4 regions of the Photobacterium sp. J15 genome follow, and region 1 is predicted to be linked to each of the others. Evidence: predicted binding sites of a transcription regulator. Region 1 holds the regulator's gene; each other region holds the start of a gene.

What was found. Region 1 encodes PurR, which represses purine synthesis genes. Its sites were predicted from a motif close to TNANGNAAACGTTTNCNTNA; they were not measured.
Region 2: the regulator PurR is predicted to act here: its motif matches at 2,179-2,198, upstream of purE (5-(carboxyamino)imidazole ribonucleotide mutase).
Region 3: the regulator PurR is predicted to act here: its motif matches at 4,894-4,913, upstream of folD (bifunctional methylenetetrahydrofolate dehydrogenase/methenyltetrahydrofolate cyclohydrolase FolD).
Region 4: the regulator PurR is predicted to act here: its motif matches at 4,303-4,322, upstream of AACQ93_RS03800 (uracil-xanthine permease family protein).

The regions. Positions count from the first base shown of each region.
Region 1 is NZ_CAWMUI010000001.1:1,529,728-1,537,419, forward strand. Features, by position in the region: gene AACQ93_RS07120 (FAD-dependent oxidoreductase) at 1-1,606, opposite strand, end outside; gene AACQ93_RS07125 (carboxymuconolactone decarboxylase family protein) at 1,622-2,206, opposite strand; gene AACQ93_RS07130 (hypothetical protein) at 2,368-2,760, opposite strand; gene AACQ93_RS07135 (TfoX/Sxy family DNA transformation protein) at 3,017-3,607, opposite strand; cyclic di-GMP riboswitch class I at 3,743-3,845, opposite strand; gene purR (HTH-type transcriptional repressor PurR) at 4,062-5,069, opposite strand; gene hutZ (heme utilization protein HutZ) at 5,664-6,221, shown strand; gene AACQ93_RS07150 (hypothetical protein) at 6,424-6,819, shown strand; gene eutS (ethanolamine utilization microcompartment protein EutS) at 7,248-7,598, shown strand; gene AACQ93_RS07160 (EutP/PduV family microcompartment system protein) at 7,602-7,692, shown strand, end outside.
Region 2 is NZ_CAWMUI010000001.1:37,874-45,565, reverse strand. Features, by position in the region: gene aroE (shikimate dehydrogenase) at 1-503, opposite strand, end outside; gene hemF (oxygen-dependent coproporphyrinogen oxidase) at 597-1,502, opposite strand; gene tsaC (L-threonylcarbamoyladenylate synthase type 1 TsaC) at 1,510-2,067, opposite strand; gene purE (5-(carboxyamino)imidazole ribonucleotide mutase) at 2,272-2,763, shown strand; gene AACQ93_RS00210 (5-(carboxyamino)imidazole ribonucleotide synthase) at 2,763-3,878, shown strand; gene AACQ93_RS00205 (DNA topoisomerase family protein) at 3,949-4,506, opposite strand; gene AACQ93_RS00200 (DUF494 family protein) at 4,541-5,014, opposite strand; gene dprA (DNA-processing protein DprA) at 5,017-6,111, opposite strand; gene AACQ93_RS00190 (LysM peptidoglycan-binding domain-containing protein) at 6,132-7,208, opposite strand; gene def (peptide deformylase) at 7,618-7,692, shown strand, end outside.
Region 3 is NZ_CAWMUI010000001.1:2,787,500-2,795,191, reverse strand. Features, by position in the region: gene AACQ93_RS12500 (response regulator) at 1-428, shown strand, start outside; gene AACQ93_RS12495 (peptide MFS transporter) at 565-1,956, opposite strand; gene rfaH (transcription/translation regulatory transformer protein RfaH) at 2,365-2,862, shown strand; gene galU (UTP--glucose-1-phosphate uridylyltransferase GalU) at 2,942-3,859, shown strand; gene folD (bifunctional methylenetetrahydrofolate dehydrogenase/methenyltetrahydrofolate cyclohydrolase FolD) at 3,973-4,830, opposite strand; tRNA gene AACQ93_RS12475 (tRNA-Arg) at 5,180-5,256, shown strand; gene AACQ93_RS12470 (SDR family NAD(P)-dependent oxidoreductase) at 5,356-6,102, opposite strand; gene tig (trigger factor) at 6,570-7,692, shown strand, end outside.
Region 4 is NZ_CAWMUI010000001.1:766,306-773,997, reverse strand. Features, by position in the region: gene AACQ93_RS03825 (beta-barrel assembly-enhancing protease) at 1-1,215, shown strand, start outside; gene arsC (arsenate reductase (glutaredoxin)) at 1,348-1,698, shown strand; gene wrbA (NAD(P)H:quinone oxidoreductase) at 1,698-2,288, shown strand; gene AACQ93_RS03810 (DUF2069 domain-containing protein) at 2,299-2,754, shown strand; gene AACQ93_RS03805 (DUF2066 domain-containing protein) at 2,815-4,008, opposite strand; gene AACQ93_RS03800 (uracil-xanthine permease family protein) at 4,369-5,619, shown strand; gene upp (uracil phosphoribosyltransferase) at 5,910-6,536, opposite strand; gene purM (phosphoribosylformylglycinamidine cyclo-ligase) at 6,735-7,692, shown strand, end outside.

The sequences.
Region 1 (7,692 bases):
TCACATCGACAGTGCCACGCTCTGTTGTTGTGATGCCAAGCTCCTCCAAGCCAAAGCCCTGAACGTTTGCTACACGACCAAGTGCCAGCATTACCGCATCAAATTCAACGACTACCTCGTTATCAGTGTTTTGGTCGAAGTTGTTACGGTGAAGATAAACGCGCTGGACCTGACGGCCATCTTCAGCAATGGTTGATTCAAAACGCACTGCTTTATGGCCGAGTTTGATGTCAACGCTATCTTTTTCAAGCCCGTTTCTCACCAGTTCAGATGCGTCATTGTCTTCGCGGATTAACAGTTGTTCCGCCATTTCTACCAAAGTGACTTTACTGCCGAGACGGCTGAAGCTTTGTGCCAGTTCACATCCGATTGGGCCACCACCGAGCACTAACAGACGTTCGGGTTGTTCTTTCAGTGACCAGATTGAATCTGAGGTCAGGTAGTTGACAGTTTCAAGCCCTGGAATATTTGGTACAAGAGGACGTGCTCCCGTTGCGATAACAATATTACGGGTTGTAATGCGCTCACCGTTAACTTCTACTTCCCATGGAGAGAGGATTTTTGCATCGCCCTCAATACAATTAACACCAAGCTTTGTATAGCGTTCTACTGAGTCGTGAGGCTCTATTTTTTCTATCACCTTATGGATGCGAGCCATCACCTGCCCAAAATTGACCTGAGGCTTCTCGGTTGTAATTCCGAAGTCCTGTGCACGGGAAATTTCGGCCATGGTGTGAGCGGCCCGGATAATTGCTTTAGACGGTACACATCCGGTGTTAAGGCAATCTCCTCCCATTTTATGACGCTCGATAAGAGTTACTTTGGCTTTCACTGCCGCAGCAATATAAGAACTGACCAAGCCACCGGCACCGGCGCCGATCACAACCATGTTCTGATCGAAGTGTTCCGGCCGTTGCCAGTCGCCGTATACACGGCGTTGGTTGATGATGTTCATTACCATCTTCGCAATAAGCGGGAACAGGCCTAGCAGGGCAAGAGAGATCAAAACAGGAGCAGAAATGATGCCGTTGAGGGATTCAATCTCACCTAACTGAGTACCGGCGTTGATATATACCATGGTACCGGCGAGCATCCCGACCTGGCTCACCAGGTAGAACATACGGGTACTGATTGGTGTCAGGCCCATAACCAGGTTCACGATAAAGAATGGGAAAATAGGAATCAGACGCAGAGTAAAGAGGTAAAACGGCCCGTCTTTCGCGATTCCTGCATTAATTGGTTCAAGACGATTGCCGAATTTATTTTGTACCCAGTCTCTCAGGATGTAGCGGCTGAACAGAAACGCGAGTGTAGCTCCTATGGTGCTGGCGAAAGACACCAGCAGCAGGCTCCACCAGAATCCGAACAGTGCAGCACCCAGCAATGTCATGATGGCAGCGCCTGGCAGCGACAACGCTGTGACGACCACATAGATGACAAAGTAGATCAGGCTGGATAAAAAAGGCTTCGCTGCAATAGTATCTTGCAGGGCAATTTGCTGAGCCTTGGCTTGCTCCAGAGTGAAGTACTGGCCAAGATCCAGTGCAAACCAAAGACCGATAAGGCTGATTATTGTCCCGAGGAGTAGCAGTTTTTTTCTATCCATGACTTCACCTTTCAATCATTTATCTGAAGATTCCGCAGTCGGTGCTTCTTCATCACCCGGCTGGATTGGAATTGAACAAAAACCTTGTTCAGGTACATCAAGTGCGGTGTTAAATTTCGCCGACAGGTTCTGGAAAGAAACCAGAGCAGTAAGTTCAACCAGTGCATCAGCGTCATACCATTTCTGAATATCGCTGAGCATCGTTTCAGTAACTTTTTGACCGGTGATGGTCATTGCCTCTACGTAAGTAAGAATCGCGCGCTCTTGCTCATCGAAGTGCTCACTGTGCTGCCAGTTAGCAAGGGCTTTGATTTTCTCAACACAATCGCAGCGCTCTGCCAGTTTCATACCGTTGGCATCAACGCAAAAAGCACAATCATTAAGCTGAGAAACACGAACGCAGACAAGTGAACGAATAACCGGGGTGATAGGGGAGGACTTACGATCTAAGTATCCAAAGAAACCGGCCACCAGCCAGAATAAAGCAGGGCGTCGACCCCACAAAAGAGCAGGATTCAGAACGTTACCGTAATGGCGTTTTTGAAGCCAAAGAAGTGGTTTAATGAAGATGGAATACTGTTTTTTGGCTGGTATACGCACATGAGCCCCTTATATGTCTGTATCACTGTAGCAATATGCTACTTTTAGTATATCAATCTAGTTGGACTAATGGTCGGCTATATTACTAGATTGTTGTGAGACACAGACCGTTAATGGGGCAATTAAATTTCAGAAAATTAAGATAATTTTGATAAAAGTGCTTAGTTGACTGAAATTTGTACTACTTGTGACCTTTGTTGTTTGGCAATATCTGCTGTATCAGGATTTGCGACGAAGAGATAAAAGCAGGCAACTAAAGGTAGTGAAGCAATCACCATGGTCTTGCCAATGTGATAGTTGCGATACCAGTATTTCTTTGAGCGAACTTTTAAAAAGACACCCCAGCAAAGCAGCAGTAGGTTAAAGGCTGCAGTAATAATTAGTGCACTCTCAAGAGCTTCAAGAGAGGCATGTTGCTGAAGTACTAAAAGTGTCACTATTGCAGACGGAAGTAAACTGACAAATACAAGACCACGCATTAACCTGGGCCATATACAAAACTTGTCTTTAAACATTTGTTCAGCTTGTCCGGGAAATGGCTTTGAATAGTACATAACAACCTCCGGTTTATATGACGGTTCAATTTTACTAATCGGAGGAGTTAAAAAAAGAGTGTTGATGATTTTATGAACAGCTTTGTGAGAAGTGTCAATTTTTCACTCGTATTGACAAAAAATTGTCAATTAACGACTAAATAATTTAATTAAGCAATTATTTTTATATGCTACAAGTATTAATTAATCAGGTTGGGTATAAGCATAAAAAATAAGAGGTGACATGCACCTCTTATTATATTTTGCTTATCTGAATTTAATTCAGTTGTGACAGAAGCTCTGTACGTCGCTGTTGTGGAATTACAGACCAGTGCGTACCACTTACAGCACCTTCTAATGCCCACAGAAGCTCGATATTAACTGTATCTTTGTGTGTCTCCTGCAATGCTCTGTAAGCATTTAGGGAGCCCGCTTCATACAGTTCTTCAACTGTGCTTATGCCAGCTTTCTTAAGCATTCGCTCGTTGGCAAGGCGAAGGTTTGGCAGATCTTTAATACGGTTCGGTCCGCTTTTGCTTTTGGTTTCCTTATCCTGTTTGGCCGCCTCCAGAGCTCGTTCAGCTTTGCTGACAATTCTTTGAGGCTCATTCCACCATTCTTCAGGAATAGCATATTGCTTAGTTACAACAGGGAAGCCACGTTTTTTATAAACGTAAGGTTCCAGACCTGCTTTCTTATATTCTTCTTCGTTGTCGGCATTAGCACGTAAATGCAATTTGTCATTTACTACAAGCGCAAACATTGTTTCGCCTGAAAATATGCCAAAACCGCCAAACATTGAACGAGATTTAATATTCTCGAAACAATTAAATAATCTTAATGATTCTTTAAGTACTGGTTTGTCCATGCGTCTTCTCGGTGATAAATATTGTGAAATATCTTCGAGTCACCTAAAACAAGAGCGAGGATTCAGAATAGCAAAATTTACAAAAAGACTATGTCAGCGATAAGTTAAAGTCTGACATAGCCATTTGCTACATCCATCGGCAACCCCGCTACCATAAGTGACATAGTTCATAAAACTAAACACTTTTAGGCCGGAAGCTTTGCGTCCCAATCTTTCGAATGGTTTGCCTTGTTCGTGACGCTATTAATATATCTTAAGTTATGATTTTTGACCTTGCTCCCATTTTTAAAAGTGTGATCTTGGTCCAATAAATTAGTTCGTTTTTTGGGCTCTCGACGCATTTTTCATATCGATTGTTCATATTGAATACTATTTTTTTCACGGATGAAAAAAAAACCGGCGAGTTGCCTCACCGGTTTTATGTGTCAATGTCGACGCAGATTGCAATTACGATTTATGCATTAAGATTCTTAACAGAATTGCGAACCACCAGTTCAGGTGCCATTTCAAAAATCTGATGCTCGTGTTTTTTGTCTTTAACACGTGCAAGTAAGATCTCGATCGCCGTTTGACCCAATCTGCGCTTTGGCTGGTGAATTGTAGTCAGAGGGGGCGAGAAGTAAGGCGCCAAATCGATGTTATCGTACCCGATGATAGAAATATCATCAGGAACACGGATACCAGCCTGTTCAAACGTACTGATCAAGCCCATTGCCATGATGTCGTTAAAACAGAAGATGGCGGTAGGGCGATCTTTCATTTCAATAAAGCGCTTCGCCGCAACAACAGCAGACTCACATTCGAAGTCCCCTTCAAGCAGCCAGTCTTCATTTACGTCCAGCTCAGCTTCCTTCATGGCTTTGTGGAAACCTTTCAGACGTTCCTGACATGTGAGTTTGTCTGTGTGACCGCTCAGACAGCCAATCTTTGTGTGACCTTGTTCGATGAAGTACTTGGTTGCAACATAGCCGCCAAGTTCTGCGTTGTCCTGAATTTTATCCGTGTGCGGGCTTTCCGGACCCCAATCCATAATCACCATTGGCAGATCTTTTTGACGTTCAAGAAGCTCAAGTAGCTTTTCGTCAAGATCTGAGCACATGACAAGCAGGCCATCGACACGTTTTTCTGCCAACATGCGTAGGTAATCTCGTTGCTTGGAAAGATTACCTTCTGTGTTACAAAGAATCAGTGTGTACCCTTGGCTATAGCAGTACTCTTCAACACCGTGAACGACTTCGGCAAAAAACGGGTTGGTTGATTTGGTTACCAGCATTCCGATGGTACGTGTGGTATTACACTTAAGGCTTCGCGCGACGGCACTTGGCGCGTAGTTCAGTTCTTCAACAGCCTCTAATACCTTTTTTTGTGTAGCTTCTGCTACAAAACGGGTTTTGTTGATCACGTGTGAGACTGTTGTCGTTGAGACTCCAGCTAAACGTGCAACATCTTTAATCGTTGCCATACTTATTCTTCTAATAATTTCAGGTCAGAGGTCCCGACCGTTTCATATTCATTTAAATTGATAGTAACAGACAGCAAAATTGTCTTTGTATTTGGTTGTTCAGGCAATTTTGCTGTTTGTTACTGTCTGTTTTATGAACAAATCATCATGTACAAAAACGCCAAAAAGCCGCTGCAACGAGCGGCCTTGCTTCTCGCGTCTTTAACTGACGTTACATTGTTAATCGCTTGCGTTCACATTCTACTGAGTGTAGCGCACAGTGCAACGTTTCTGTATTCCAAGATCTTAAATCTTGATAGATATCAACAAAGTTAATGCACTTTAAGGGTGTTAAGGTGCATATGATGCGTTATTTGTTTGAGCTATTTGATAGTGCTGATAACTTTTGGTTATAAAACATGTGCTTTTGTGACATCTGTCTTGGCAATGCGGAATGAGGTGGGATACCTGACTGCTCTCTCTTCAAGAGAAGCGGAAATCCGGGGCTATTATATTGATATGGGTAAAAATGGGAGTAGAGGTTAGAAAAAACGTCTATTCACTAATGCCGTCTTAAAGCATGAAAACAACAATATCCCGGAGAAATACAAGTTAATGAAACAGGTAAAGCAGGTACGCCTTCAAAACCGGCTTGGCCCTGAAATTGCCGAATTTCGAGAGTCGTGCCAGACCCTTCAGCTCGCTACTGTTGATGCAGAAGGCAAACCTAACGTGAGTTACGCGCCCTTTGCCTTGCTGGATGATGGTTATTATGTGCTGATCAGCCAGATTGCTAAACATGCGCGTAATTTGCTCGAGAATCCGCAAGTGTCTTTGATGATGATTGAAGATGAAGGTACGTCGAAAACGATTTATGCCCGTAAACGGCTGACATTTGAAGCGAATGTCTTTGTGGTTGATCGTGAAACCGAACGTTGGCAGGAAGGTATTGCTGCATTGCAAGAGCGTTTTGGTGAAATTGTTGAAGGGCTAAGCGGTCTGGCTGATTTTTCTCTATTCCGCCTGGAGCCGATTCAGGGATTGTTTGTTAAAGGTTTCGGTCAGGCATTTCAGGTTAGCGGTGATGATCTGGTGGACTTTGTTCATTTGCAGGAAGGACATAAGCGTATTGTAGATGGAAGCGAAGTGACAACACCATCAGAAAAGCTGTAACAGCAGTTCGTATCTTAATGTAAGTTGCAACGTAAATAGTGATTTAAGGCCTGAATGAATATCAGGCCTTTGTTCGTTTAGGTCGTTATAACGGACAATCGCGGAATCGCTTGATCCGGATCATCGTAAGCAGAAGGCTTTCTTGAAGGGGGAAAATTTCGTGTGATAATTGTCATATTGATAACAATATCGGATTTAATTTATGTCCAATAAGAATACGAAAGGTGTACGTTTTGCCTACGTTGCCAGCTTCCTGACCCCGTTTACGTTAATGATTTCTGGTATTTTTGCAGTGCTTTATTCCGCGTACCAAATGAATAAAGGTACAGATGAGCTGAGTTACAGCCACTACTACACAATTATTCGTACTTTCTTTTTGTTTTTTACCTTCTTTGTTGTGTTGGGCGTAACAGCCGCGACCATGAGTGGGATGGTGGCCGGTGCCGGTTACTGGGTACACAGCTCGCTGCTGGACAAGTTGTTGCAGGCAATTCCGGTTGCAGGTTTAATCATAGCAGCGCTTGCCATTCTGAAGTGGTTTTTCCAGCATATTAAAGGTATGAAGCTACTGAGCCAGAATAAGGCAATCGAGTTGTAAAAATCGAAGCGAATCATAACTAATATATAACCGAAGCCCTATGGCTTCGGTTTTTTTATGCCTGAATTAGAGTGAATTTAAAGCTTCTATAGACGGTGTTAAATGTATTAATCAATGACTTTTTATATTTAATTTATTGATTCTTTCAATTTAATCTTCTTCGGTTTTTATAGTTATACGCATTTTTTAAATTATTTTCCTGCTTAATTTCATCTCTGATTTAAATTTTATTCCTGAATGAAAATTATATTTTTTGTAAAAAACTAGCATTTAAATACTTATGGGGAATATGGTGACTGGGTTCAAAAATTAAGTAATTAATATGACACTTGATTACTATTTGCATAAGAACTGTGACTTGGGTTGAGTAATAGCTCTAGAATCATGTGTAGATTATATGAGCATGTTTTGTCCTGTTAAGTGATCTGATGATAGATATTGATGCTGGAAAAGAACGAATTATTCAGGAGTTTGTGCCAGGTAAGCAGGTTACACTTGCGCATCTTGTTGCAAATCCAACCGAAGAGCTTTGTGAACGTGTTGGCGTAGAAAGCCTGGGTGCTATTGGTATTCTGACTCTAACCCCCGGTGAAACTTCAATTATTGCCGGTGATATTGCGACTAAGGCAGCCAATGTCAGTATTGGGTTTCTGGACCGTTTTTCTGGTGCTTTAGTTATTACCGGAAGTGTTTCTGCCGTTGAAGAATCTTTAAAAACCGTAATAAGTGTTTTAAGCGATACCTTGTCTTATAACACTTGCGATATGACAAGAACGTAAATTATGACTACGGATCAGATAGGCAATGTCGCTTTTGTTGGTGAAGTTGATGCTGGTAAATCAGCGTTGATCGATAAGTTAATTGTTCAGGAAG
Region 2 (7,692 bases), 1.5 Mb from region 1:
TGACCGTATGGGAAAAACAGCCCGGCTAATTGCTCAGCTTTAGACAAGGTTCGGTTAGTTATGGTCAACTGCGCAGGCTGCTGAGCCAACAACGGTAATATTACACCTCGAGCCGCACCGCCTGCACCAATCAATAAAATTCTTTTTCCCTTCAGTTCAACCTGATGCTGAATTAAATCCTGCACCAGACCTTCACCATCAGTGTTATCTCCGAGAATTACGCCATCATCAAGCTTTTTAAGGGTATTGACGGCACCAGCCAGTTTAGCGCGCTCAGTAAGTTGAGTCGCGTAGCGGAAAGCCTCTTCCTTGAAAGGAACGGTAATGTTACAACCACGCCCGCCCGAAGAGAAAAAATCATCCGCCGCGGCTTGAAAACCACCTAAAGGAACAAGCTGAGCTTCATAAGTCATCGTCTGAGACGTCTGGCGGGCAAACAAGGTATGGATTAAAGGAGATTTACTCTGGGCAATCGGGTTGCCGAAAACAACGTACTTATCCATGAGGCTATTCCAGATAACAAGAATTTCAAAAAGATAGGATCAATTCATCGACCCTATCACTGCCCTTTATTCAGCACAAATAGTTATCATCCGTTACCAGTCCCGAGGGTGAAGGTAATTATCATAAAGATCAGCTTCAGCACTGCCAGGTTCAGGCTGGTAACCATACTCCCAGCGAACTAACGGCGGCATCGACATCAAAATCGACTCAGTCCGGCCACCGCTTTGCAGACCAAACAGCGTCCCGCGATCATAAACCAGGTTGAATTCGACATAACGCCCGCGACGATAGAGCTGGAATTCTCGCTCTCTATCACCATACGGGGTAGGGTGACGCTTTTCGACAATCGGTAGGTAAGCATCCAAGTAACCATTGCCAACTGCTTTTATATAGCAGAAACACTTCTCAAATCCCCAGTCGTTGAGATCATCGAAAAATAAACCACCGACACCGCGGGTTTCATTACGATGAGGAAGGTAGAAGTACTTATCACACCACTCTTTATGCTGCTGATAAACATCATCGCCGTAAGGTGCACAAATGGCCTTAGCCGTATCGTGCCAATGCCGGCAATCCTCAGCAAACGGGTAGAACGGTGTAAGGTCAAAGCCACCACCGAACCACCAAACCGGTGCCTCGCCTTCTTTCTCGGCAATAAAGAAACGAACATTAGCATGCGAAGTCGGTGCATAGGGGTTATTCGGATGGATGACTAAAGAGACTCCCATGGCCTCAAAACTTCGCCCAGCCAGCTCCGGACGGTGCGCCGTCGCAGATGCCGGCATCTTAGTACCAAACACATGCGAGAAATTCACTCCGGCCTGCTCAAACACCCGCCCTTGGCGCAAAACACGACTGCGTCCGCCGCCACCCTGTTCACGTTCCCATTGGTCCTGTTCAAAAATCGCTTCACCGTCTTGCTGTTCAAGCGCCTGACAAATGCGATCCTGAAGTTCGAGTAGAAATGCCTTTACCGCTTGTTTGCTGACTTCTTGCATAATAGTTTTATCCTTGGCGGAACACTTTCCCTGTGATGGCATCGCGAATTTCAGACGGGTTATCACGACCACCGGTTTCACCCTGCAGGATCGCAGGTAAAAACTCGCCCAGTTGCTGTTTCACTTCTTCCGCAGTACGCCCCGGCTCCTGACCTGTTAAATTGGCGCTGGTCGAGGTTAACGGCTTACCAAACTGGCGGCACAACTCTTGAACCAGTGGATGGTCTGTCACCCGAACGGCAATCGTATCGAACTGACCGGTCAAAAATTTAGGCACGCCTGGTTTGGTCGGCATCACCCAGGTAACAGGTCCCGGCCAAGTCGCCCGGATCCGCTGCATTTGCTCATCAGTCAGTTGGCTGTCATCAACATAAGGTGCCAGCTGCTCAAAATCAGCCGCAATCAGGATCAAGCCTTTTTCAACCGGACGCTGCTTGAGCGCCAGAAGTTTCATAACCGCTTGCTCATTATCAGGATCACAGCCAACCCCAAACACAGCTTCAGTAGGATAGGCGATAACGTCACCTTGCTTCAGAGCAGCAACAACTTGCGATAGATTTTCCACTTTACCCTCAATTTATAATCATGGCAGATGCCAGATTTAACTATTTGTTTACCTATCATACAGAGTCAAGTGTCTTAACTCTACGCGGATAATACAATGAAACAAAACCACCAACGCAAACGTTTGCGTTGGTGGTTGAACGTCGTATAATGCACGCAACAAAACTCATGCCTTCATTTTATAAGCAACCCAAAGGAGATCGGGATGAAAGTCGGGATTATCATGGGCTCAAAGTCTGACTGGCCAACCATGCAACATGCCGCTGAAATGCTGGAACGCTTCAATATTCCTTATGAAACCAAAGTGGTGTCTGCTCACCGAACTCCTCATCTGCTGGCTGAATATGCCGAAAACGCCCAGTCTCGCGGCATAAAAGTAATCATCGCCGGAGCCGGCGGTGCCGCTCACCTACCGGGAATGACAGCGGCTTTTACCAGCCTGCCGGTATTGGGCGTTCCCGTACAATCTCGCGCCCTGAAAGGCATGGATTCATTACTCTCCATTGTTCAGATGCCCAAAGGCGTTGCTGTCGGCACCCTGGCGATCGGTGAAGCAGGGGCCGCCAATGCCGGACTACTGGCCGCCCAGATCATCGGCACCCAGGACAGTGAAGTAATGGCAGCTATCGACACTTTCCGCAAAGAGCAGACAGATACTGTTCTCAGCAACCCGAATCCGGCAGAGGATGCGAAATAATGAAAGTCTTAGTACTTGGAGCCGGGCAGCTGGCTCGAATGATGGCGCTGGCCGGTGCACCTCTGAATATCGAAGTACTGGCTTACGATGTCGGCTCGGGTCAGGTTGTCCATCCTCTGACCCAGCAACTGATGATGAAAGGACTGGATACTGCAGTGACCTATACCGATGTGATCACCGCAGAGTTTGAGCATATTCCCCACAACATTCTTGAGGTCTGCGAGGCCAGCGGCAAACTACAGCCAACAACCCAAGCAATTAAAGCCGGCGGTGACCGGCGGCTGGAAAAAAACCTACTTGATCGCGCCAGCGTTGCCAGTGCCCGCTATCAGATAATCAACAATCGCGATGATCTGGAACAGGCAGTCAATACTGTCGGCATTCCAATGGTACTCAAAGGTGCGCTGGGCGGATATGACGGAAAAGGGCAGTGGCGCTTCACTTCCGTCGAACAAGCAGATCAACTATGGCAAGAAATCAGCCCATTCCTTGCTGCAACCCCAGATCAGGCTATTGTGGCAGAGGAGTTTGTTTCTTTTGACCGTGAAGTCTCCCTGATCGGTGCCCGGGGCAAAGATGGTAGCATCGCCGTCTATCCACTGACGGAAAACATCCACCACAACGGGGTACTAAGCCTTTCAGTAGCCAGCAAAACAGACAGCCAGATACAATCACAAGCTGAAACCATGTTTAAAGCAGTAGCTGAAACCCTGAATTATGTGGGAGTCCTGGCTATCGAATTTTTCGATGTCGGCGGGAAATTGCTGGTTAACGAAATTGCTCCGCGAGTCCACAACTCAGGTCACTGGACCCAACAGGGTGCCGAAACCTGCCAGTTTGAAAACCACCTGCGGGCTGTATGCGGATTACCTTTAGGCAATACCACACTGCTGAGATCAACCGCCATGGTCAATATTCTGGGTGAGGACAATCTGGCAGATGAAATTCTGTCTCTGCCGCAGTGCCATGTTCACTGGTACGGCAAAGAAAAACGTCCGGGACGAAAAATGGGGCACATCAATGTCTGCGCCAATTCATTGGATGAATTAAATGCAAAACTGAGCGAGTTGGCGGTTTACCTCGATCCTGCAGCATTCCCGGTACTCTGTAAATAAACCATATAAACAAGGCCAGCATCTCTGCTGGCCTTGTTTTTCAATTCCACAACTTCGCACTAACGAAGTGTTATTCCTGATAAGCGTGACATTTTCTGTCGGCACACTGCTGTTTGGTACCACTGGCCAGCTTCTTTTCGATCAACAATCCAAAGCCACATGACTGGCATTCACCGACAATCGGCTTATTGTTAATGGCAAAACGACAAGACGGGTATTGATCACAGGCATAGAATACCTTGCCATAACGCGATTTTCTTTCGATCAAATGCCCCTTACCGCATTCCGGACAAGTCAGCTTGGTATCTTCCGCCTTTTTCTCCGGTGACTCAATGTGCTGGCAGTCAGGATACCCAGCACAACCGATAAACATACCGTATCGCCCCTGGCGTAGTAGCAGCTCACAACCACAGTCAGGACAAGGTTTACCGAGATATTTCACGATATGACCATCGTTCTGGCTGAGTGACTTAATGTAATCACAGGCAGGGTAGGCAGCACAGCCTAAAAACGGACCGCGTTTGCTGTTACGAATAACCAGCTCAGAGCCACACTTCGGACAGGTTTGCTCCTGATCCAAAGCATGCTCATGGGCTGAGAATAATTGCTCGTTAATTTTTCCGGACATACAACTCTTTCATTCGCATCCTCAAGGGATGCGATTAATGGATATAACCGTCTTCAGCGCCGTAAAGGAGCTCTTCCATCTGGCTGTAAGCACTTTCATTGCCCGGCGCATTAAACAGCACCATCAGGATAATCCATTTCAGATCATCGAGGTTAAAATCGGCAGTCTCAAGCTCCATTACGCGGTCAATCACCATTTCGCGCGTATCGGCACACAGAACATGGATTTGCTCAAGATAAGTCAGAAAGCCCCGGCAAGATGTATCAAGCCGTGCCATTTCCTGAGCTGTATATACACGAATAGAAGTGACGGCACTGTTATTCATGTACGGTGTGTCTTCAGTGTCTTGCAATGCAGCCAGCTTCTCTAACCATGTCAGAGCTTTATAGATATCTTCCTGATGAAAGCCAGCACGCAGCAATTCATCTGAAAGTTCGTCCTGATCCACCAACAGCTCAGCATCGCTGTGGATATAGGTTTCAAACAGGTACATTAAGATATCCATCATAACTAGCCCCTCCTCGTTCTGATATAGCCACCGGGCACTGCTCTGACTGCACCGCACAATTCCAGTTCCAATAGTTGCATCATAACTTGATGTACGGGCAGTTTACAGCGTTCAGCAACTACATCTACGGGTGTTGCTTCATTGCCTACGTTAGCCAACAGCATGGAAAATGGCAATTCTTCATTTTCAGGTTGTGGCAACGACGAGTTTAACTGGTTGTTTTTCACACACTCCGTTAAGACACCTACCTCATCAAATATATCGACCGGGCTTTCTACCAATTTAGCACCAGATTTAATTAATGCATTACAACCACGGCTTCCGGGGTAATGGATTGAGCCGGGCAAGGCAAAAACTTCACGCCCTTGTTCAAGCGCATAGCGGGCAGTAATAAGCGAACCACTTTTTTCCGCCGCCTCTATTACCAATACGCCAACAGACAAACCACTGATCACTCGATTACGCCGTGGAAAGTTCTGCGGCCTCGGCCTTTCATCCGGCCAGAACTCAGAAACGAGCGCGCCTTGTTCCACTATTTGCGAAGCCAGCTCCCGATGTCGGGCAGGGTAGATCTGATCTAACCCAGAGCCCAGCACCGCAATTGTCGCTCCGCCATTTTTCAACGCACCATAATGGGCCTGGCCATCAACTCCCAGCGCCAGCCCGCTGGTTACCACATAATTTGCCGCCACCAAAGAAGCCGCAAACTCATAAGCAGACTCGCGACCGTCAATACTGGCCGAGCGACTGCCAACTATAGCCAGTTGCGGCTCATGTAACCAATGTGGCTCCCCCCGAACAAACAGTAACGGTGGTGCCGAGGCGATTTCTTTGAGTAATGAAGGATAATGAGGCGAGTCTAACGTTAAGATAGTCTGATTAGGCTGCTCAGCCCAGGCCAGACAACGTTCAATATGGCGTAAGCGAGGCTGGTGGAGACGAGTGATCTGAGCCGGCTTAAGCCCTATCGCCATCATCTGCTCAGCCGGCATCTGACACAGTTGCGGAGGCGTACCATGCCGCAATAATTGGCTGATCCGATATCCCCCTAAATAAGGAACATCAACCAATGTCAGCCAATACGCCAAATCACTCATGACACCAGTCCGAATCAGAGTCAAAGCGAAACGGTTTTCGGCGGCAATGCCAACACACCGGCGCGGAAGGGCTCACTGGCACGGGTGACAACCGCCAAGCTAAAGTGCTCATAAGGACGAATTACCATTACCTCACCTATCGGTACATCACTGAGCTGATAATGACCGAAACGCAGGCTGGCATCTTTATAGTGATAATCACCTTTCACCCCTTTTACCACCGCCCCGGAGCGGTATAGCTGAAGCACATTTCCGGCAACCAACCTGTCAAGAAGGCCACGGTCAATCACCACCACCTCAGAGGTCGCAATATAATGATGACCTTCCAGCTGTCCCAGAACCTTAGCCGCAATCTTCTGTGGCGGCGGTGACGGAACAAAACTCAAATCCAGCTCTGCACCGGGAAGCGGAGCCGGCAGTAATACATCATTCTGACGGACTTCTTCACGAAGCTTATTCACCGTCACCCGGCTAATCCCATCTTGATGCGCAGTGACGGTAACCCGGGCAATTTCTTTCAGAGCCACGGCCTGCCTGCGCACCTTCGGTTTACCTTCGTCAGTTTGCTGCAGACGATTAAATTCAGCATCCGGTCGGTATACCCACCACTCTTCTTTCAGATCCAAGGCAGTGTCGATCCAAACCGAATCTCCCGGTGACATATAACCTTTATTACTGCTATTACCCAGTACCCGGGGCAGGCGCTCAAGCTTACCCGGAGCAAGCAGCTTATGCTCAGCGAGGTAAGGCAACATCAACGATTCAGGCAGTGTGGTGATTGGGGAGCGTTTGACGCGAATACTGGGCGACAGTTTGACCGACTTTTTCACCCGGAGCCGGGGCTGGCCGTCAACCCATACCAGGTGCAGTCTGTCTCCAGGATAAATCAGGTGTGGATTCTTTATATAAGAATTGGCTTCCCATAACTTAGGCCATAACCAAGGGTTTTCCAGGAAATGTTCTGAGATATCCCATAGGGTGTCACCTTTTACCACTGTATAAACAGACGGAATATCTTTCTTGATGACAGGCCGGGACGGTTCGGCCCAGCTAAACGGTACAAATAATAACGCGATATATAAGACAAGCTGCCTCATGTCATGCCTTCCCTGCACAAATCCCGGCGAAGTGGATCTTTCTCAGCATAGATCCACCAATGAAACTCATCATTAAAACAGACACAAATACAGCGCCGGTTAAAGCTGAGACAGGCAGGTTGTCACTGCTGTAAAACGATGTCCATGCACACAACCAGCCATTCAACGGCTTTTCGGCTAGCTTCACTGTTTCCCGAATCACCTTTCATCACAGCCAGAACAAGTTTGCTCTCAGTTAACAGTTTCTAAGACGCCAAATCACTCTGACAGTGCAACGCCAGGTTGACAGTTCCCCGGACAAGGGCTACCAAATCAGGCCAAGTGCTGTTATTTGATCTTTAAAATGACTAGAATTAGAGCAAACAAGCTACGTTAGTTTTTAGCACAGTCTATTTTTTTACGAGTACCTATGTCTGTATTGCAAGTTTTAACATTCCCTGATGAGCGCCTGCGTACCGTTGCCAAGCCGGTAGAAAAGGTTACA
Region 3 (7,692 bases), 1.3 Mb from region 1:
GACGTTTAGCTTTTTACCTTGTCGATTCTTCCTCCGATCCAGACAGAGGCACGATTACTACTTTGTTGATTCGTGCTTTTTTCAACGAGTACCTTCGAACACGTATGGCAGATGAGAACAATATTACTAGTTTGATTCAGTTGATTGAAAAAGGAATGAAGCATTCTGGACATGCTTCTCCGATTAAAGCGTTATTCGGTATTTTCGATGCCTGTGATAAAAGCCTGACTGTGGTTTCATCCGGTTTGGGAGCAATGCTCCAAACCAGTGACGGTAATCACTACATTCCGGTGCAGCCATGGTTGGGTAGTAATGCAAAACAAAATGATGTGACCAGGCTGCAGTTTTCTGAATCCGGCGGACGTCTGTCATTGAGTGAGATGGGAGCGGGAAGCTTTAGTCTGACACTGAAACGTTGTGGTTTTTAAATTATAAATTTGAATAACGTTGAAACTATTGAAAAATACATCTCTTAATCTAATAAAAAACGGGAGCCATTGGCTCCCGTTTGCTTCGATACTTGTTTCTTAATTCAAGAAACTGTCTCTGTGTAATTTTTAATGCTTATGCTTCAACAGGCTGAGCGTCTGCTGTTTCTTCCTCAACGTGGCCTTCGGCACCGTGCATCCAGCGGATTAGCTGGTTAGAGCAAAGAATAAGCAATACGCCGGCGATAGTAGCAGCTACTGCAATACCGCTGAAGATAGCCATTGGACCCGCTTCACCAACTTGTGCTCCGATGATACCGGCTACGTAGTTAGCAACAGCGTTGAAGCCGAACCAAACACCCATCATCAGAGATGCCAGGCGAAGAGGTGCAAGCTTGGTTACCATAGAAAGGCCGATCGGAGACAGGCATAGCTCACCAAGAGTATGGAAGAAGTATGCCCCTACCAGCCACATCATAGATGTTTTAACAGTAATGTCGCCGCCTTGCTGTAGAACTGCACCAATCATGCAAAGGAAACCAGCTGCCAGGAAGAACAGACCCAAGGCAAACTTAATAGGAGAGCTTGGCTCTTTAGGACCCAGTTTCACCCAGATAGAAGCGATAACTGGTGCCAGCGTGATAACGAAGAACGGGTTCAGAGACTGGAACCATGCTGCTGGTACTTCAAAGCTACCAATCATACGGTTGGTGTATTCCTGAGAGAAGATATTCATCAGGCCACCAGCTTGCTCAAAACCAGCCCAGAAGATAACCACAAACGTACCCATGATCATGATCACTTTCATGCGATCACGCTCTTCTTTAGTAAGAGGTTCTTTCTTGCCTGACTTGTTCATTTCAGCTGCACGCTTAGCTGCAGGAACTTTACCGATATCGCCCAGCAGACGCTCAGCAAAGAACAACTGGACTACGAGGCTAAGAAGCATACCGATACCAGCAGTCAGGAAGCCTGCTTTCCAGCCGTATGTTGCAGATGCGGTACCGGCAATAATACCAGCAAGCAGAGAACCCAGGTTGATACCCATGTAGAAAATAGTGAATGCGCCATCACGACGGTTATCGCCTTCTTCGTACAGGTCGCCAACCATCGTAGAAATGTTTGGCTTAAACATACCGTTACCAACGATAAGCAGGCCAAGACCCAGATAGAATGCAGTAACTGCGTGTGGATCAACCATACTGTTAGGCAAAGCCAGTGTAAATTGGCCCAGAGCCATCAGAATACCACCGATGATGATAGAACGGCGCTGGCCCAGGAAGTTGTCGGCAATCCAACCACCAATAAGAGGAGTGATGTAAACGAGACCGGTGTAGATGCCGTAAAGGTTTAGTGCGTCTTGGGTTGACCAGCCAAGGCCGCCGTTAATTGTTTTGTCTGTGAGGTAAAGCACCAGAATGGCGCGCATGGCGTAGTAAGAGAATCGTTCCCACAGTTCTGTACCGAACAGCAAGAACAAACCTTTAGGGTGGCCCAGTATAGTGCCACTATTGAGATTGCTCATGATTATACTCTGTGTTCAATTGTAAGTGTGTTTGCTAATTTTGTTCTTTTTATAAAGGACAAATTTTTAAACTGCAAATCTTCACATTTACAGAACAAAATGAAAACACTGTAAGTTGTTGATATTCAATAGGTTGTACTTATTTTGCGCAAAAATGAAATCTCATTTTTTATTTGCTCTTCTGGTGGAAAATGCTGATTGGGTTTTATTTTTTGGATTATCATTTCTTTTGGTGGCTGTGTTTTGGCTGTAATAACCAAGATTATTGTTTTTTAATGAATGTTACAAAATGTGTTTTGGGTTATGGTTGGAAAGGTAGTTTTATTTCTTCGTTTTGGGAAGTTGTTCTTTGTTTTCCAATACTTATAATTGTTATCAGTGTTTTTTGGCGATAGTTAAGCAGAGATTATTATGAAAGATTGGTATCTTCTTTATTGCAAGCGAAGTGAGCAAGAGCGAGCAGTGATCAATCTTGATCGTCAGGGGGTTGAATGTTATTACCCGCAAGTGACAGTACAAAAAATTGTTCGTGGGAAAAGGGTTGAGAGTTATGAACCTTTGTTTCCAAATTATATGTTTGTGTACTTCGATCCTGAGGATATCAGCTACACAACAATACGCTCGACTCGAGGGGTTGCAGATTTTATTCGTCAGGGAGCGAGGCCACAAATGGTTCAGCCAGATTTAATTTATGGCCTGATGATGAATGAAGACTGTGAAGAGCATCAGTCAAAGCTGTCAAATATGCCTTTGCCGGGTGAAAGCCTTAAATTGGAGCAAGGACAATTCAAGGGCCTGGATGCGATTTACCAGGAACCGGATGGTGAAAAACGCTCATTTATGCTGATTAACTTGCTTGGTAAGCCGGTCAAGGTCAGTGTACAAAATGAAGATATCGTCAAGAAATAAGCAAGTTATGAGGTTACAGGTCGCGACGTATTGACCTGTCTGATATAGTCCGTCTGAATTGAGATTAATGGAATATAAAATGACTACAACTTCCCCTCTGTCATCTGTTCGTAAAGCTGTCATCCCTGTTGCTGGTCTGGGTACACGTATGTTGCCTGCAACGAAGGCCATTCCAAAGGAAATGCTGCCAATTGTTGATAAGCCTTTAATTCAGCATGTAGTTAACGAATGTGTCGCTGCGGGCATTAAAGAAATTGTTCTGGTTACACATTCGTCGAAAAATTCAATTGAAAACCATTTCGACACTTCATTTGAACTGGAAGCAACTCTGGAAAAACGTGTTAAACGTCAGTTGTTGGATGAAGTTCAGCATATTTGCCCGAAAGATGTGACTATTATGCATGTCCGTCAGGGGCAGGCGAAAGGTCTTGGCCATGCAGTACTTTGTGCGCACCCGCTGGTGGGTGATGCGCCTTTTGCTGTGGTTCTGCCTGATGTAATCCTTGATGACGCTGCCAGTGATCTTCGTAAGGACAATATGGCTGCGATGGTTAAGGCATTTGATGAAACAGGGATCAGCCAGGTAATGGTGGAGCCTGTTCCTATGTCAGAAGTTTCCAGCTACGGTGTGGCGGATATTAATGGCGCTGAGTTGAAACCTGGTGAAACGGCACCAATGACTAAGGTTGTTGAAAAGCCTGTTGTTGAAGAAGCTCCTTCAAATCTGGCGATTGTTGGTCGATATGTTTTACCGGCTGAAATATGGAATTTGCTTGAGAAAACACCTGTTGGTGCCGGTGATGAAATTCAGTTGACGGATGCTATCGATATGCTGATGGAAAAGCAGCAGGTTAATGCGTTCCATATGTCAGGTAAGAGCCATGACTGCGGTAGTAAGCTAGGTTATATGCAGGCGTTTGTTGAGTATGGTATGCGCCATGAAACGCTGGGCGATGATTTTAGGGCTTACCTAAAAGATGTAGTGAAATCGCTATAACTTTTATAGAAACTTGCCCCAGAGTTGAGTTTTAGATAATCAAATTGAATAGTGAGAGGCTGCCGCCTCTCGCTTTTTTATTGCTCAATACTGAAATTCAAGCTTTTCGTTTCTTATTTCGAGTGATACTGCTCGCAGGCATGAAGGGTGTTTTCAATCAGCGTTGCCACTGTCATCGGGCCGACACCACCTGGCACCGGGGTAATATGGCGCGCTTTTTCTCGGGCTACGTCATATTCGACATCACCAACAAGTTTGCCACTCTCTAATCGGTTGATACCTACATCAATGACCGTTGCTCCTTCTTTTATCCACTCACCAGGAATAAAGTTTGGTTTACCTACAGCCACAACTAGAATATCAGCTTGACGAACATGGGATTCAAGATCTTGTGTAAAACGATGGCATGTCGAGGTTGTTGCCCCGGCCAGCAGCAATTCTAGTGTCATCGGGCGGCCGACGATATTGGATGCACCGACAATCACGGCATGTTGACCTCGAACCGAAATGTTGTAGCGCTCCATCAGCGTCATTACGCCTTTCGGCGTGCAGGCTCGAAGCTTAGGAATTCGTTGGCATAAGCGGCCCACATTATAGGGGTGGAAACCATCAACATCTTTTTCTGGATCGATTTGCTCAATCACTTTTGTTGTATCAATACCGGCAGGCAGAGGAAGTTGAACCAGGATGCCATCGATAGTGTTATCGTTATTAAGTTCATCGATTAGGGCAAGTAGTTCTGTCTCGTCAGTTGTTGCTGGCAGGTCGAAAGATTTAGATATAAAACCGACTTCGTCACAAGCCTTTCGCTTACTGCTCACATATATTTGAGATGCCGGATCCTGGCCAACCAGAATAACGGCAAGGCCCGGCGCTCGTAACCCTGCTTCGACACGTGCCTTTACACGCGCAGCAACTTCTTGTCGGACTGTCTGAGATATAAGTTTTCCATCAATGATTTGAGCGGCCATGTTCTTCCTTTGGACTTGTTGGATGAGCTACGACATTGTCGCAAAGAATGTGATTAAGATCTATAGCGCAAACGTTTGCCTTTGTGGTTCTGTATATACTTTATATAAAGATGTTAGGTGATTGTTGTGACAAGCAGCTAATGCTGCGGTATTAGCTTGAAGATCGTAATGAGGGGTGTTTGGTGTTCTGGTGGGTAAGTTATGGCGGTTACCTACTGAAATTAATGCAAATTGTTGCTACTTTGAGCACTTGCGCGGTACTTGTTGAAAAATGAGGGAAAAAGCGTTGACGTCACTATCTGACCACGTATAATCCGGTCCCGTAACTTATCGTTACGCACCTAATGATGCGCCCTTAGCTCAGTTGGATAGAGCACGTGCCTTCTAAGCATGTGGTCGCAGGTTCGAATCCTGCAGGGCGTGCCATTTCCTTTTTTTCTCTCTTTAATGCATGCTATTAACGTAGTAATTCCTACAATAGCTTAGGTTTACACTTGTGACGTGAGTCGACATCTGCATTAAACCTTACCAGTCTCTTGGTGTTCCATCCCAGAATAAAAAACAGCCGGTTTGTAAAGGCTCAGCATTTTTGACTATGTTCATTATCCGTTCGGCGGTTTCTGCTGGAGAATAAAGTTTTTCTTTATCTATATTCGCTTGAAATGGCTGAGATAGCGAGGTGTCAGTGGTACCTGGGTGTATAGCAAGCACTGTTGCATTGGGGTAGAGCCGTTTCCATTCAATACTCAGGGTTTTGATGAACATATGCAGGGCTGCTTTGCTCATACGATAGCTATACCATCCTCCGGATATGTTTTCTGATATTGAACCGACCAGGGCGGAAAGTGCAGCAAAGCAGAATTTATCCTGATTCCGATAAAGTCGTGACAGATATTGTGCGATTAATACACTAGTAAAACAGTTAACAGTCATATTTTGCCGGAAGAAATCAAACCTGACTTCTTGCAGCCGCTTTTCAGGCATCAATTCAGCAATCGAAGTTTTGTCATGAAGGAGCCCTATCGTATTGATTATAATATCCGGAAGGCCATGGGCCTGAAACAGAGTATCTAGTTGGTGGGTCAGACTGGCTTGCCAGTCCGAAATTTCAGCTTGGATAATCGCAATCTGTGCCGGGGTTGCTTGTTTTAGTTGTTGCAGCTCATCAGATTGCTTCCTGGTTATAGCGGTAACAGAGTCCCCGGCTTGAATACACTTTTCGACTAGCGCTAGCCCTATTCCTCCGGAAGCACCAAAAATTAGAAAATTCATCACTTCCTCCGTATTCATAGATTTAACAGGCCGGGTTAGAGTTAGGAGCTCTCGTAGAAGTTCTCGTCTAAAATATAGTCGCTGAGTTGAAATTGAATTGAACAGAAAAGAATCACCATAGGTTCAAATCACGTTGATAATTTCAGTTCATTGTCAAAAAAACACAAAAAGGACGGAAAATTTTGCCGTTTACCCTTGTAAATGGATTTTTTGCCCCTATTTTGTGTGAAAGGTTTGATTGCGGTGCGGTTTATCTGTCTCGACGACAGCGTGCAGGGCCGCTATAATACCGCGTTTTTAATTTTTGGTTCAGTGGCTTTATTGGCCAGTAGAAACAGAAATTATCAGAATTAAGGCGTTATGGTATCGGCATAGACCGGCCATAACACGAAAGGATGCCACCGTCAGCAAGGGCTGATCGGCAACACCACTCAGATAGCACTGAGTAAGTTTTGAGGTTAAATAAAATGCAAGTTACCGTTGAAACCACTGAAGGTCTAGAACGCCATCTAACTATCACAGTTCCAGCTGCAAACATCGAAGATGCAGTTACAGCTGAACTGAAGAAAATTGCTAAGAATCGTCGTTTCGATGGTTTCCGTCCAGGTAAAGCTCCGCTGAAAATGGTTGCTCGTATGTTTGGCGCATCTGTACGTCAGGACATCCTGGGTGAAGTGATGCAGCGTCACTACATCGAAGCGATCGTTAAAGAAAAAATTAACCCAGCTGGCGCACCTACTTTCACTCCAGTTGAAATGGCTGAAGGTAAAGACCTGGTATTCAAGGCTACTTTCGAAGTATTCCCTGAAATCGAACTTGCAGGTCTAGACAAGATTGCAGTTGAAAAGCCAGTAGCAGAAGTTAAAGACGAAGACGTTGAAACTATGCTGGAAACTCTGCGCAAGCAGCAGGCTACTTGGAAAGAAGTTGAAGAAGCTGCAGTTGCAGATAGCCGCGTAACTATCGACTTCACTGGTTCTGTAGACGGTGAAGAATTCGAAGGCGGTAAAGCTGAAAGCTTCGCTCTGGCAATGGGCCAGGGCCGCATGATCCCAGGTTTCGAAGACGGTATCGTTGGTAAGAAAGCTGGCGAAGAGTTCACTGTAGAAGTGACTTTCCCAGAAGAATACCATGCTGAAAACCTGAAAGGTAAAGCTGCATCTTTCGCTATCAAACTACACAAAGTTGAAGCACAGGAACTACCTGAGCTGACTGAAGAGTTTGTAGCTAAGTTCGGTATCGAAGACGGTTCTGTTGACGCTCTTAAAGCTGAAGTTCGCAAGAACATGGAGCGTGAGCTGAAGCAAGCTGTTAAAGGTCGCATCAAAGACCAGGTTCTTAATGGCCTGATCGAGCAGAACGACATCACTGTTCCTGCTGCACTTATCGACCAGGAAATCAACGTTCTTCGCCAGCAGGCGACTCAGCGCTTCGGCGGTGATGCTAAGAACGCTCCAGAGCTGCCACGTGAACTGTTCGAAGAACAAGCTAAGCGTCGCGTAGTTGTTGGTCTGCTTCTGGGTGAAGTGATCAAGTCTGAAGAGCTGAAAGCAGATGACGAGCGCGTTAAAGCAATCATCACTGAAATGG
Region 4 (7,692 bases), 760 kb from region 1:
CTGGTTGCCAATGCCGATGATGTCCGGACACCGTTCAATTTTTTCCTGATCCGCAACCGTGAAATTAATGCCTTCGCATTCTTTGGCGGTCATGTCGCTATTCACTCAGGTCTATTCCTATATGCCAAAAACGAGAGCGAACTAGCCTCGGTTATTGCCCACGAAATTGCTCACGTAACTCAGCGCCACCTAGCCCGCAGCATGGAAGATCAAGCGAAGAAATCACCAGCTACAATGGCAGCGATGATTGGCTCACTCATGCTGGCGATAGCCTCACCAGAAGCTGGAATTGCGGCTATCCACGCCACCACAGCAGCCTCAGCACAGGGCCGGATCAACTACACTCGCAGTAACGAAAAAGAAGCCGACCGCATAGGTATCAATACCCTTGCTAAGTCTGGTTTTGATGTTCAGGCTATGCCCCGCTTCTTTGGTCGCCTGGCCGATCAGTACCGCTATGCCAGTACGCCACCAGCCATGTTGCTGACTCACCCGCTGCCGGAATCTCGTATTTCCGATACCCGCAACCGTGCGAACCAGTACCCAGCTCGCCGAGTAGAAACATCTGAACGCTATCAGCTGGCACGAGCGCGGATTGTCGCCCGTTTTGCCGGCATCGACAGTGAAGCCGCTCTGGACTGGTTTAACCGCCAGTTGAAAAAAGTCAACGGTAAACAAAAAGCCGCCCTCAATTACGGTAAAGCTCTGGTTTATATCGATTCAGGCAAATATCAGCAGGCCCGCGAAATACTGACACCATTGCTGAAGGCTGAGCCGGACAACCGGTTCTATATTGATGCTGCGACTGATCTGGATATCTATGAGAATAAGTTTGATCAGGCTATCACTCGCCTTGAAAACGCACTCAAAGCCAACCCAAATCACAGTGTGCTTCGCCTGAATCTGGCCAATGCCCTGCAAAAAGCCGGGCGTAGTGCAGAAAGTATTCCAGTCCTGACCCGATACACCTACGACAACAGCGATGATAGCAATGGCTGGTATCTGCTCTCTCAAGGCTATGCCAACATCGGTCGTCGTGATGCCGAGCTGGCGGCCCGTGGTGAACTGATGGCGCTGAGAGGACAATGGGACAAAGCAATCCAACATTACATCGAAGCCAGCCAGCTTGTGGATGTTAACTCTCTTGACCAGGCTCGCTACGATGCCCGGATTGACCAGCTCCGCACAGCCCGCGCCAGATTCGCAAATCTTTGATCCAATAGCCGATCTTTCCTTTTCTTACCGGTTGCAGTTCCTCTACAATGGAACTGCAACAATTATTCTCCATTTTGCTAACCTTACTGCTCAACAGGTATCGGCAAATGGGTATAACTATCAGGAGAGATCATGTCAGTTACTATCTATCATAATCCGCGCTGCTCAAAGAGCCGTCAGACCCTTGCCTTGCTGGAAGAAAAAGGCATTACCCCAGACATTGTAAAATATCTGGAGCAAAAACCGGATGTCGACCAGCTAAAAGCCCTACTCAACCAATTGGGTTTTGATTCTGCCCGCCAGATGATGCGCACCAAAGAAGCACTTTATAAAGAACTGGCTTTAGGTGACGAGAGCGTCAGCGAAGAACAACTGTTCGAAGCGATGGCCAGTAATCCTAAACTCATCGAGCGACCAATTGTGGTTAACGGCAGCAAAGCAGCCCTGGGCCGTCCGCCAGAGCAGGTACTGGACATCCTGTAATGCGCAAAATACTGGTGCTTTATTACAGTCGCCATGGCAATACCCGCCAGCTAGCCCGGCATATTGCCCGTGGCATTGAGCAGGTTGACGATTGCGAAGCAGTGCTACGCACCGTCGCTGAAATTGACAGCATGGGGAAATTAGGTGAACCACCGTTTGATGGCGACCCTTTTGTCACCCATGATGATCTGAAAGCCTGTTGCGGCCTGGCCATGGGAAGTCCGGTGAGATTCGGTAATATGGCCGCCCCCCTGAAACACTTTATCGACAGTACCAGTGCCCAGTGGCTGGCCGGAACCCTGATAGGCAAGCCAGCCTGTGTATTTACTTCATCCTCCTCAATGCATGGTGGTCAGGAAACCACTCTGCAATCTATGATGCTGCCACTTCTGCACCACGGCATGCTTATCGTCGGGCTACCATACTCGGAGCCGGAGCTGCATACCACTCGCGCAGGAGGCACACCATACGGCGCTTCTCACCTCAACCAGGGGCAACAGAAACAACTACAGAGCGATGAAACTGCACTGGCGCAGGCATTAGGACGACGACTGGCTGAAACGGCAAGCAAGCTTACCGATAACAGTTAAGGATAACGTGATGAAACCAATGAGTAAGTCAACGCAGAACCTGCGATACTTCGCCCTGACGGCCAACCTGTCGCTAATCCTTTGGGTTGGCCTGTGGCAAAGTACGATATCACCTCATCCCCACCTCAATAACTTTATCCTGGCCGGTGTATGGATCTTGCCGATGCTGTTACCACTCAAAGGGATCCTGCAGGGGAGGCCCTACACCCATGCCTGGGCTAACTTTATCCTGATGCTGTATTTTCTCCATGCGCTGACCATTTTATGGGTCGATGACGGCGAACGTTTACTGGCGATGGTTGAGTTAGGGCTGGCCAGCAGCGCTTTTGTTGCCAATATCCTCTTTGCCCGCAACCGGGGCCGGGAACTGGGAAATAAACTGAAAAAGCTGTCACAGGTAGAAAAAGAAGAGCGGGCTGCTCACGAAGAAAAAACAACGAGCAAAACTGAAAAACCAAATAGGTAGCTCCATTACAGGCGGTTCTAACCCGTAATAAAAAAGCGGTGGCTTCTGCCACCGCTTTTTTTATAACTCAATTCGGTTCGGGTTCCAGTAATACTGGTTGCTTCTACTCTGTGACGGGTCAACGGTTGCCGTGACATCAATAGCCTGAGGGTTCTGCGGCAACGTTTCAGGCTCTGCAACCGGGAAGATTTTCTCTTCGGTTAACAGAGTTTCCGTTTCAGGAGTTACCATGGCCACTTTTTTCATCCTGTCTAATGGAACCAGACGATTATCACGGCTCAGCTCACGTTTAAACGCAGCCTCAGAGCTCAGCAGGTTCACATCAAATACGACCTTGTTACCGTGCACCTTGCTTGCATTCACAGTAGCTACCGAAGTCATATCAGTCAGCAAACGCTCCAGAATGAAGAAATCTTCTGTGGTCTGAATATTATCGACACGGATAGCGAACTTACCATCACTAGCCCCGCCAAGCTGTACAGCGTATTTTGCCGCCAACAGATCAGCTACCTGATTCATCATTTCTGTCACGGCCAGCTCAGAGCTACCGGATGTACGCCCTTCATCAGGCGCTACCTGCGATGAAACCAGATTTTCCGGCTTATCGGTAAACAAGTGCCACGCAAGCTGGACCGTTTCCCCTTGCTGCTGACGCACACGCGCAACTAATACTGCATCAGGCTGATATCGCATACTGGCATCAGCAATCGGCTGAACAAAGCCTCCCCATAAATCAGGAATATTAATTGCCGTAATATCCTCAAAATCACCAATCGGCATCATCACAGGCACGCCGCGCATATCGGCAGCCTGTTTCAACTGTGGCTGGATAACATTGCCTGACTGATCCCAGATAATGCTGCGATCACGGTTAGCCTCTTCGACTACCCACACCAACACTGACGGACGCTGCGCATCCCACAGCGTCGCATTAGCTTGCGTCAGCAAATTACGGATCTGACGGCGGTCAAAAGTCAGCTCAAGAGTCTGCTGCCCTTGGTGGTTACCATAACCAAACTGGCTTACATAAGGGGTATTGTTTTCTACCGCCTTACGGATCACTTCATTTTGTATTATTGCGCTCTGGCCTGATACCTTAATCAGAACCTGCTCCAGCGCTTGTTCACGGGCTTTTTGTTCCGACTCTTTATCAGTGTCGGGCAGTACGACCTGCGCCTCATAAAGGTTGGTGACGTTTGCAGCTTTAAGCGGCAAAGCGAATAAAGCAAACAGTATTAGAGCAAAACGCAACATAGAAAACTCATTCATCACTTAGTTAAGACCTGATCATAAAATGATCGAACCGGAAACAGCAACCACTACTGACACAAAATCCTCTCTATTCTTAGTATTTCTTTATGCATCCAGTCCACATAAAAAGTAAACATCTCTCTCATTCGTATTTAAAAGTCACCCTTCTTTATGGACCAGGTCACAAAAACAGGCTGAAAAAACGCAAGCCTTAAATGTAACGCTTTCAAAAAACCGTGATCGATAACTCACTTTTAAATACTTATAACTATTTAAAACAGTTATCACCGTCGACAATTAGGCAAACGATTACATCCATGCTAGGATTTCGCGATTTTTTTACAGACAGGGTGGAATACTACAATGATGCAGTTATTACAGGGTGCCCAAATGCTCTTTGTCGCATTTGGAGCATTGGTTCTGGTGCCGCTTTTAACCGGACTTGATCCTAATGTTGCCCTCTTTGGTGCCGGTATCGGTACTCTCCTTTTCCAAGTCATCACTAAACGTTCCGTTCCTATCTTCCTCGCTTCCTCTTTTGCTTTTATTGCTCCTATTATGTATGGCGTCCAGGCTTGGGGCGTTGCCGCTACCATGGGTGGTCTGATGATGGCCGGTGTGGTTTATGTTTGTATGGGCGCTCTGATCAAAGTTCGTGGCGTTGCTTTTATCCATAAACTGCTGCCACCAGTCGTTGTCGGCCCAGTTATTATGGTGATCGGCCTCGGCCTGGCTCCAGCAGCCGTCAACATGGCACTGGGTAAAACAGGTGATGGGGCGGTTCAGCTAATCGATGGTGATACAGCACTGTGGATTTCAACAGTTTCATTGCTGACAACCATTATTGTCAGCGTATTTGCCAAAGGTTTTTTCAAACTGGTTCCGATTATGGCCGGTATCCTAGCAGGCTACGGCCTGAGCCTAGGCTTCGGTGTCGTTGACTTTACACCGGTAACACAAGCAAGCTGGCTGGCAATGCCAAACTTTACCTTCCCGGAATTCAACATTAACGCCATGCTGTTCATGATCCCGGTTGCGATTGCACCGGCAGTAGAGCACGTCGGTGACATGCTGGCTATCTCCAACGTTACAGGTAAAGATTACCTGAAAAAACCAGGTCTACACCGCACTATGGCTGGTGACGGTATTGCGACCATTGCAGCTTCTATGTTCGGCGCGCCACCAAATACTACTTACTCTGAAGTTACTGGTGCCGTTATGCTAACTAAAGCTTTCAACCCTGTGATCATGACCTGGGCAGCAGTAACCGCTTTGGTACTGGCATTTGTCGGCAAGCTGGGTGCAGTTCTTCAGACAATCCCGATCCCTGTTATGGGCGGTATCATGATCCTGCTGTTCGGCTCAATTGCGACAGTTGGCCTGAACACACTGATCAAAAACCAGGTCGACCTGCACAAAGCCCGTAACCTGGTGATTGTTGCTGTCACACTGGTATTCGGTATCGGCGGTATGGCTTTCGGTATTGGTGAATTTAGCCTTCAAGGTGTCAGCCTGTGCGGTATCGTCGCAATCGTGCTAAACCTTGTCCTACCTGATGACTTGGGTGAAAACCATGTCGTCGATAACGCTCAAATCGAAGACAGCGCGCTTTAACTCAGCACCAAAAACACTTCAAATTTCAGCGCAGAAGATCACTTCTGCGCTTTTTGCTTTTGTAATATCAACCAGAGAAAGTAAGTGTTCCGGTAATTAAGGAAGGAAAAACGCCCGGAGAAAGGAAAGCCTTTGGCTAACTCATACAGCTAATATACTGGTCTGTCACCAGTGAACTTAATAAACAAGAATGAGCAAAAGCTTGTTGCTTGGATAGAATTCCACTGTAAAAAAATCAAACAAAAAGCCGGGCAGTTGCCCGGCTTTCTTTTTATTGCTTCAGGAAAAAATCACTTCGTACCGAAGATCTTGTCACCCGCATCGCCCAGGCCAGGAACAATATAGCCCTTGTCGTTCAGCTTCTCATCGATTGCAGCAGTGTAAAGCTCAACATCTGGATGAGCTTTCTCAAGCGCAGCAATACCTTCAGGAGCAGCAACCAGTACCAGCACCTTAATAGAGCGACAACCATTCTCTTTCAGCAGGTCGATAGTTGCGATCATCGAACCACCGGTTGCCAGCATTGGGTCAACAACCAGCGCCATACGCTCATCGATGTTTGATGCCAGTTTATGGAAGTATGGTACCGGCTCCAGTGTTTCTTCATCACGGTAGATACCAACTGTTGAGATACGGGCGCTTGGCATGTGCTCAAGTACACCGTCCATCATACCCAGGCCAGCACGCAGGATTGGCACAACGGTTACTTTTTTACCTTTGATTTGATCAATTTCTACTTGACCATTCCAACCCTCAATAGTAACCTTCTCTGTTTCGAAGTCTGAAGTCGCTTCATATGTCAGCAAGCTGCCAACTTCCGTAGCTAACTCACGGAATCGCTTAGTGCTGATGTCACCTTCGCGCATAAGACCAATCTTATGTTTTACAAGTGGGTGTTTAACCTCAACGACTTTCATTTCTGACTCCTAAGCAAACAAAATTTCAAAAAATCGCACTATTATACACTAGACCATTAGCAGTCTGGTAGGGGTAACCGTTTTGATTGCTCAGGTTTTATCCAACGAGATTTATTGACGCAAACGTTTTCCTTTCCGCTATGACTGCTGTTATCATACCCCCGCTTTTATTTTCTTTAATGCGATGAGGGATCTCTGGTGAGCGGCAATAACTCTTCTCTTAGTTACAAAGATGCTGGTGTGGATATTGATGCAGGCAACGCATTGGTTGATCGTATTAAAGGGGTGGTTAAACGCACCCACCGCCCTGAAGTGATGGGCGGTATTGGTGGTTTCGGAGCACTTTGCTCACTACCAACCAATTACAAGGAACCAGTACTGGTATCCGGAACAGATGGCGTTGGCACAAAGCTGCGCCTTGCGATGGATCTGAATAAGCACGATACAATCGGCATCGATCTTGTTGCTATGTGTGTGAACGACCTAATTGTTCAGGGAGCTGAGCCTCTATTCTTCCTTGACTACTACGCAACCGGCAAACTGGATGTTGATACTGCAGCTGATGTTGTAGCTGGTATTGGTGAAGGTTGTATCCAGTCCGGCTGTGCCCTGATCGGCGGTGAGACTGCTGAAATGCCGGGAATGTATCATGGTGAAGACTACGACGTAGCGGGTTTCTGTGTTGGTGTTGTCGAAAAAGCTGACATTATCGATGGCAGCAAGGTTACTTCTGGTGATGCACTGATTGCTGTAGCTTCCAGCGGCCCACACTCCAACGGTTTCTCTCTGATCCGCAAGATCATCGAAGTGTCGCAAGCAGACCTTAGCCAGCAACTTGAAGGTAAGGCTCTGTCTGAACACCTGCTTGAACCGACCAAAATCTACGTTAAATCAACCCTGAAGATGATGGAAAGCTGCGATGTACACGCCATCTCTCACATTACAGGCGGTGGTTTCTGGGAAAATATCCCTCGCGTGTTACCGGCAGGAACAAAAGCTGTGATCGACGGTAATAGCTGGCAATGGCCTGTTGTTTTCAACTGGCTTCAAGAAGCAGGTAATGTCGATACTTATGAAATGTATCGTACCTTCAACTGTGGTGTCGGTTTAGTTATCGCCCTGCCAAAAGAACAAGTAGCCCAGGCTATCGAAATCT